DNA from 2 places in the Streptomyces sp. NPDC088817 genome. Region 1 is predicted to be linked to the other one. Evidence: riboswitches for the same ligand, from Rfam matches in the RefSeq annotation. Region 1 holds a riboswitch; the other holds the start of a gene.

Evidence for each region. A riboswitch is a leader RNA that binds a small molecule or an ion and turns the genes downstream of it on or off. The one in region 1 is predicted to bind S-adenosylmethionine.
Region 2: linked by a shared signal. The riboswitch ahead of thrC (threonine synthase) and the one ahead of ACIP4X_RS01855 (aminotransferase class V-fold PLP-dependent enzyme) in region 1 are both predicted to bind S-adenosylmethionine.

The regions. Positions count from the first base shown of each region.
Region 1 covers NZ_JBIVJN010000001.1:396,911-400,829, forward strand. The annotation lists gene ACIP4X_RS01845 (rhomboid family intramembrane serine protease) at 1-356, shown strand, start outside; gene ACIP4X_RS01850 (Lrp/AsnC family transcriptional regulator) at 353-634, shown strand; gene ACIP4X_RS01855 (aminotransferase class V-fold PLP-dependent enzyme) at 644-2,017, opposite strand; SAM riboswitch class IV at 2,182-2,298, opposite strand; gene trpD (anthranilate phosphoribosyltransferase) at 2,383-3,447, opposite strand; gene ACIP4X_RS01865 (cytochrome bc complex cytochrome b subunit) at 3,596-3,919, opposite strand, start outside.
Region 2 covers NZ_JBIVJN010000002.1:414,477-418,395, reverse strand. The annotation lists gene ACIP4X_RS05585 (trehalose-6-phosphate synthase) at 1-405, opposite strand, end outside; gene ACIP4X_RS05580 (glucosyl-3-phosphoglycerate synthase) at 489-1,460, opposite strand; SAM riboswitch class I at 1,647-1,816, shown strand; gene thrC (threonine synthase) at 1,835-3,118, shown strand; gene ACIP4X_RS05570 (MoaD/ThiS family protein) at 3,115-3,390, shown strand; gene ACIP4X_RS05565 (cold-shock protein) at 3,821-3,919, shown strand, end outside.

The DNA.
Region 1 (3,919 bases):
TGGTGGGCTACGCGGCCGCCAACGCCGCGTCCGGGCAGAGCCTGGTGGGGGCGTCGGGCGCGATCTCGGCGGTCCTCGGCGCGTTTCTCCTTCTGTTCCCCCGCGCCCGGGTGACCAGTCTCTTCCCGTTCCTCTTCTTCCTGCCGCTGCGCTTTCCCGCCTGGGTCGTACTGCCCTTCTGGGCGGCCCTCCAGTGGCTGGCCGCGGGGCGCGCCGCCGAGGGACCGCAGGTCGCCTACCTGGCCCACGTGGTGGGCTTCGCCCTGGGCTTCGCCTGCGCGTGGGCCTGGTCCGGCCGGAAGACTAGAGTGAGGGCCGCCCCTGCTCCGGCCCCCGAGGGAGAGAACCAGCCGTGATCACCGCGATCGTCCTCATCAAGACCAGCGTGGACCGGATCCCCGAGATCGCCGAGCGGATCGCCTCACTGGACTCGGTCAGCGAGGTCTTCTCCGTCACCGGCACGTACGACCTGATCGCCATGGTCCGGGTGCGGCAGCACGAGGACCTCGCGGAGGTCATCCCGGGGCGGATCAGCAAGATCCCGGGCGTCGAGGGCACGGACACGCACGTGGCCTTCCGCACCTACTCGCAGCACGACCTGGAGGCGGCGTTCGCCATCGGTCTGGACTCCTGAGCGGGCCAATCACACCGCGGGGACGCAGCGGCCGTCCTCCGTGCGGTACGTCCACTTGGCGCCGTCGCGGACCAGTTCCCGCACCGCCGCCACGAAGCGGTCCACGTGCTCGTCGGGCGTGCCCGCGCCGAAGCTCACCCGGATGGCGTTGAGGGACTTCTCGCCCGGGGCCGCCTCGGGCGCGCCGCACTCGCCCTGGCTCTGCGGATCGCCGCCCAGCAGGGTGCGGACCAGAGGATGGGCGCAGAAGAGGCCGTCGCGGACGCCGATGCCGTACTCGGCGGAGAGGGCGGCGGCGAAGTGGGAGCTGTTCCAGCCCGCCACGACGAAGGAGATCACGCCGACGCGCGGGGCGTCTTCCCCGAACAGGGACAGGACCCTGACCTCGGGCACCTCGGCGAGTCCGGCCCGCACCTTGCGGATCAGGTACCGCTCGCGTGCGACGAGGTCGTCGAAGCCCGCCTCGGTCAGCGCCGCGCAGGCCGAGGCGACGGCGTAGGCGCCGATGACGTTCGGGGAGCCGGCCTCGTGGCGGGCGGCCGACTCGTGCCAGCGCACGTCCACGGAACCGTCGGCGCGGCGCGCGACCGTGCGGCTGGCGCCACCGCCCGCGAGGTACGGCTCGGCCTCGCGCAGCCAGTCGGCGCGGCCGGCCAGGACACCGGCGCCGAAGGGCGCGTACAGCTTGTGGCCGGAGAAGGCGACCCAGTCGACGTCGAGGTCGCGGACGGACACCGGGTGGTGCGGGGCGAGCTGGGCGGCGTCCAGGACGATCCGGGCTCCGTGCGCGTGGGCGGCGGCGGCCAGTTCCCGTACAGGCCACAGCTCACCGGTGACGTTGGAGGCGCCGGTGACGCACACCAGGGCCGGGCCGTGGGGGTCGCGGTCGGCGAGGGCCCGCTCCAGGGTGGCCACCGCGCGCTCCGGGGTGCGCGGGGCGTCGAGGTACGTCACCCGCGCGTCCCGCCACGGCAGCAGCGAGGCGTGGTGCTCGGTCTCGAAGACGAAGACCTGGCAGTCCGCGGGCAGCGCGCGGGCGAGGAGGTTGAGGGAGTCGGTGGTGGACCGGGTGAACACCACCTGGTCCTCCGCACGGCAGTCCAGGAACTCCGCGACCGTCCTGCGGGCGTTCTCGAACAGGTCGGTGGAGAGCTGGGAGAGGTAGCCGGCGCCGCGGTGGACGCTGCCGTAGTACGGCGCGTACGCGGCGACGTCGTCCCAGACCCGCTGGAGGGCGGGCGCGCTGGCCGCGTAGTCGAGCGCCGCGTAGGTGACCTCCCCGCCGGTGACGAGCGGAACGGTGACGTCGCGGCCCAGCACGGGCAGCGGCTCCGGGATGTCGCGGCAGAGGGACTGGTCGGCGGGGGCGATGGAAACGGACATGGGTGAACTCCCGTGAAAGCAGGCGGCATCGCCACGCGAGCGGGCACGGCTCAAGCGTGGAGAAGGGTGAAAAGGGGGATGCGGAGGCGGGGCTCTACGCCCTAACGCATTCGCTTGCTCACGGAAGGCTCCCTCGTACGACCAGGACCCCTGGTGATGCGAGGGGTCCGCGCTTGCCGTAGGCCTCGCTGCCTACGACCTGGTCCTCACCCGGGGCACCCCGCCACGGACGGAGGGTTGCCGGACAGCCGGCCGGGGCCACATGGCTGTCACTCATGACCTGGTTCAGCATCCTGCCACACGATCTTCCACGCGCAAGGCGCGGTCCGGATCGTGGACCGCGCCCTGCGAGGTGGGACTCGGGGTCAGGCGTTGCTTGCGGCCACCCAGCGCTCCAGCGTGCGCTTGGCGGACCCGGAGTCGATCGACTCCGCCGCACGGTCCATACCGGCCCGGATCTGCTCGGCGAGGCTGCCCGGGCCCGGCCGCAGCGCCACCAGCGCCGCCGCGGAGTTCAGCAGGACGGCGTCCCGTACGGGCCCCGCCTCACCGTCCAGCAGGCGCCGGGCCACCTCGGCGTTGTACGAGGCGTCCCCGCCCCGCAGCGCCTCCACGGGCACCAGCTCGATGCCGACGTCCCGCGGGTCGAAGCGCTCCTGGGTCACCTCCCCGTCCCGGACGATCCAGACCTGGGAGGTGGCGGTCGTGGTGAGCTCGTCGAGACCGTCGTCGCCCCGGAAGACCAGGGAGGAGTTGCCGCGCTCGGCGAAGACGCCGGCGACCACCGGTGCCATGCGCGGGTCCGCGACCCCGACGGCCTGGGCCCGCACCCCGGCGGGGTTGGTCAGCGGGCCGAGCACGTTGAACACCGTGCGGATGGCCAACTGTCCGCGGGCGGCGCCCACATGGCGCAGCGCCGGATGGAACTTGATCGCGAAGCAGAAGGTGATGCCCGCCTCCTGCGCCACCTCGGCCACCCGACGCGGCGTCAGCTCCAGATTGACGCCGAGCTTCTCCAGCACGTCGGAGGCACCGGAGGCGGAGGACGCGGCGCGGTTGCCGTGCTTGACGACGCTGGCGCCCGTACCGGCCACGACGATCGAGGACATGGTGGAGATGTTCACGGTCTTCGCGCCGTCGCCGCCGGTGCCGACGATGTCGACGGTCGCGCCGGGCACCTCGATCACATTGGCGTGCTCGTACATGGTGCGGACCAGGCCGGTGATCTCCTCCACCGTCTCGCCCTTGGCCCTGAGGGCCACCACGAACCCGGCGATCTGCGCGTCGGTCGCCTCGCCGCGCATGATCAGGTCCATCGCCCAGGCGGTCTCGTCGGCGGTGAGGTTCCGGCCGTCCAGCAGGCCGTTCAGCAGGGCGGGCCAGGAACGGCCCGCCGCGGTGTTGCCTCCAGCGGGGGTCACAGCGTTCATATGCCGCTCCTGGGTCGGTGTCCCGTACGGCGGGACGCGAATCTCGAACAGGTCCCACCCTATCCAGCCCCGGACACCGCGAAGGGCCCCGTCCGGGGATCGGACGGGGCCCTTCGACCGTGGCGTGGCGACGCTCAGCGGTCAGTGATCAGTGGTGGCCGTGGCCGCTCGTGATCTCCCTGTACTCCTCGACGGTCGGCTTCGGGATCTGGTTGTCCTCGCCGTAGTACGCGTTGCTGAGCTTGGCGCGGAGCTTCTGCGAGCCCTTGATCTTGCGCTCGACACCGTTCTCGTCGACCGCCGGGCCGATCTCCGCCGGCTCGTACTGGTCGTGCGCCGTGAGCGTGTAGAGCTGCTCCTGGCTGAGCGGCTCGTGGACCTCGATGAACTCACCGTGGGGCAGGCGCTTGATGATGCCGGTCTCGCGACCGTGCAGCACCTTCTCCTTGTCGCGGCGCTGAAGGCCGAGGCA
Region 2 (3,919 bases), on a different contig from region 1:
GGCCTCGTAGGACTTCCACTGCCGCCGGAACTCCGAGTCGAAGACCGGCTCCAGCGGGGTCTGGTACAGCATGTGGTGGACGAACCACAGCACCGAGTTGGCGATGCCGTTGTAGGCGTCGGAGAAGACCCGCGCGTCGATGTCGAGCATCCGCACCTGCTGCCCGCCGGTCGCCTCCGACGGCAGCCGGCGCCCGCCCTCGAAGCGGCCCGCCGCCTCCCGGTCGGCGTCGCTCAGCGCGGCGCACACCCACACCGCGCCCGCCTCCGGGCCGATCGCGGAGAGCCCGGACACCAGGCCTCCGCCCCCGCGCCGGGAGTGGAGCGAGCCGTCCTCGCGCACCTGATACGAAACCGGGCCGCGATTGGACGCGACCAGCACCTCGGCACCGTGCGTAGAAGCCATACGCCTCAACCTAGCCCGGCCCCGAAACGCTCAAACGTACGGTTCCGCTTCGTAGCCGCCGGAAAGCGGGCGGGGCCGGTGTTTCACGCCACCTGGCGGGCCGCGTACTCCGCGACCTCGGCCATCGGCGGACGCTCCTCGGTGTCCACGGGATGCGTCCGCGGCTCGAAGCCGTTCTCGCCGCGCTCGAACTGGGTGAGCAGGGGCCGCACGAGATGGCCGCGGGCCAGGCGGAGCTGGGCGGTCCGGTAGATCGCGGCGGCCATCCGGCCGAGCGCCTGCCCGTCCTGGTGCCGGTGCCTGCGCACCCCGACGTCGACCTGCGCGAGCGCGTCCAGGCCCACCAGGTGCAGCGCGTCGACCAGCATGCCCAGCTCGACGCCGTAGCCGACCGGGAAGGGCAGCTGTTCGAGGAGTGAGCGGCGGGCCGCGTACTCGCCGCCGAGCGGCTGGACGAAGCCGGCGAGCTGCGGCCAGTGCATGTTGAGCAGCGGCCGCGCCATCAGCTCGGTGACCCGTCCGCCCTGCCCGGCGGCGGCCGAGGCGGAGGCGTCCCCGCCGGGCACGGTGAAGGGGCGGTCGTACATCGCCTTGACCAGGTCGACGTCGCGATCGGTGAGCAGCGGGCCCACGATGCCGGTGACGAAGTCGGAGGAGATCTCGCGCAGATCGGCGTCGACGAAGCAGATGACGTCCCCGCGGGTGACGAGCAGGGAGCGCCACAGCACCTCGCCCTTGCCCGGCACCGCCGGCAGACGCGGCAGGATCTCGTCGCGGCGCACCACCCGGGCGCCCGCGGCGGCGGCCACCTCGAAGGTGCGGTCGGTGGAGCCCGAGTCGACGACGACGATCTCGTCGACCAGCGGCGCCCGCTCCACGAGGTCGCGGCGGATCACCGCGACGATGTCGCCGACCGTCGCCTCCTCGTTCAGCGCGGGCAGTACCACGGAGACCGACTGACCGGTGCGCTGCTTGGCCGCCAGGATCTGGTGGAGTGGCCGGTCGGCCACGGACCAGGAGCGGGTGGCCAGCCAGCGCTCGACTTCTTCCAGCACGGTCGGCGGCTCCTCACTGTTGTCCCGAGACTGTTTGTCTCGCGGTGTCGTCTCGCGGTGTCGTCTCGCGGTGTCGTCTCGCGGTTCGGACGACTGTCTCCGCCGTCCTGGCCTTCCGTTACAGTCTTGAACAACGCGGACGACCATCCCATGCCGGGGGTCACCTCCGCGCGGACAACCGAATACAGCTCATCCAGAGGGGCAGAGGGAAACGGCCCGATGAAGCCCCGGCAACCCTCCAGCCGGTTCTCGTATCGACTGCTGTGCGCGCACAGCCGATCGTCTTCGCGAGGCTCCCGGCTAGGGAAGGTGCCAAATCCGTCTCACGGCGAGATGCGCCGTGAGGAAGATGAGGAGAAAGGGCCTCGCCTCTCATGGCTGTGCAGACCGTTGCAAGCAGCACCGATTCCACCGTGGACCTCGGCCCCGCCGCGGCGCTGAGCTGCCGCGAATGCGGTCACCGCGTCCCTCTCGGCCCGGTCTTCGCCTGCGAGGAGTGTTTCGGCCCGCTGGAGATCGCCTACGACTTCTCGGCCTACGGCACCGAGGAGCTGCGCAAGCGGATCGAAGCGGGCCCCGCGAACATCTGGCGCTACGCGCCGCTGCTGCCCGTCCCCGCGGACGTCGCCGGCAAGCCGAACCTGAACCCGGGCTGGACCAAGCTCGTCCAGGCCGACCGCCTCGCCCGCGAACTGGGCGTGACCGGCGGGCTGTACGTGAAGGACGACTCCGGCAATCCGACGCACTCCTTCAAGGACCGCGTGGTCGCCCAGGCGCTGGAGGCGGCCCGCGCCTTCGGCTTCACCACGCTCTCCTGCTCCTCGACCGGCAACCTGGCCGGCGCCGTCGGCGCCGCGGCCGCCCGCGCCGGACTGCGCTCCTGCGTGTTCATCCCGCACGATCTGGAGCAGGGCAAGATCGTGATGGCCGCGATCTACGGCGGCGAACTCGTCGGCATCGAGGGCAACTACGACGACGTGAACCGTTTCTGCTCCGAGCTGATCGGCGATCCGGCCGGCGAGGGCTGGGGCTTCGTCAACGTCAACCTGCGGCCGTACTACGCCGAGGGCTCCAAGACGCTGGCGTACGAGATCTGCGAGCAGCTCGGCTGGCGGCTGCCGGACCAGATCGTCGTGCCGATCGCCTCGGGCTCCCAGCTCACCAAGGTCGACAAGGGCCTGCGGGAGCTGATCGAACTCGGACTGGTCGAGGACCGGCCGTACAAGATCTTCGGCGCCCAGGCCGAGGGCTGCTCGCCGGTGTCCACCGCCTTCAAGGCGGGCCACGACGTCGTGCGGCCGCAGAAGCCGGACACCATCGCCAAGTCCCTGGCCATCGGCAACCCGGCCGACGGCCCGTACGTCCTGGACATCGCGCGCCGCACCGGCGGCGCCGTGGAGGACGTGACCGACGAGCAGGTCGTCGACGCGATCGGGCTGCTGGCGCGGACCGAGGGCATCTTCGCCGAGACCGCGGGCGGTGTGACGGTCGGCGTGACGAAGAAGCTGGTCGAGAACGGCGTCCTCGACCCGACGAAGACCACCGTCGTCCTCAACACCGGCGACGGGCTGAAGACACTGGACGCGGTGGCCGGCACCGGCCTGACCGCGACGATCCGTCCGACCCTGGACTCCTTCCGAGAGGCTGGCCTGGCATGAGCGTGAACGTCCGCATCCCCACCATCCTGCGCACCTACACCGGCGGGCGGGCCGAGGTGAGCGCCGAGGGCGCGACCCTGTCCGAGGTCATCTCGGACCTGGAGAAGAACCACACGGGCATCGCGGCCCGGGTCCTGGACGACCAGGGCAAGCTGCGCCGGTTCGTCAACGTGTACGTCAACGACGACGACGTCCGGTTCGAGCAGGGCCTCGAGACGGCCACCCCGGACGGCGCGGGCGTCTCGATCATCCCGGCGGTCGCCGGCGGCTGATCATTACCTTCGGTAATTCCGGTCACGCAGAGTTCACCGAGTTGCCCCTTCCGTGAGAGAAGCGGAGGGGGCAATTCTGTGTGATTGAACGCGGTAGAGTTGGGGAACGCGCCCCCGAACTCGGAATCCGGGGCCATGGAATCCTGCCGCGGGCCCGGTAAGAAGTAGCCAAAGTCTGCGCGCCTTTTGCGGTATTTGCCTTGTTTATGGGGCCCGAATTGCCCTGAATTCGCGTGAATTCTTCCTATATTCCGGACCGTGTGCGTCCAGATTTCTCGTCCGATTGACCTGTTGCAGAGGGCAGTTGGGCAGATACATTCGGCCGCGGTCGACGCGTTCCGGCGCACGCCCCCGATCCACGGGGGGTGAGGTCTGACCCGGGTCCGCGAAGTGTGGATCTGTGCAAGGGCCAGTAATAGGGGAGTTAGGCATGGCTCAGGGCACCGTCAAGTGGTTCAACGCGGAGAAGGGGTACGGCTTCATCGCGGTCGACGGTGGTGCGGACGTCTTCGTCCACTACAGCGCGATC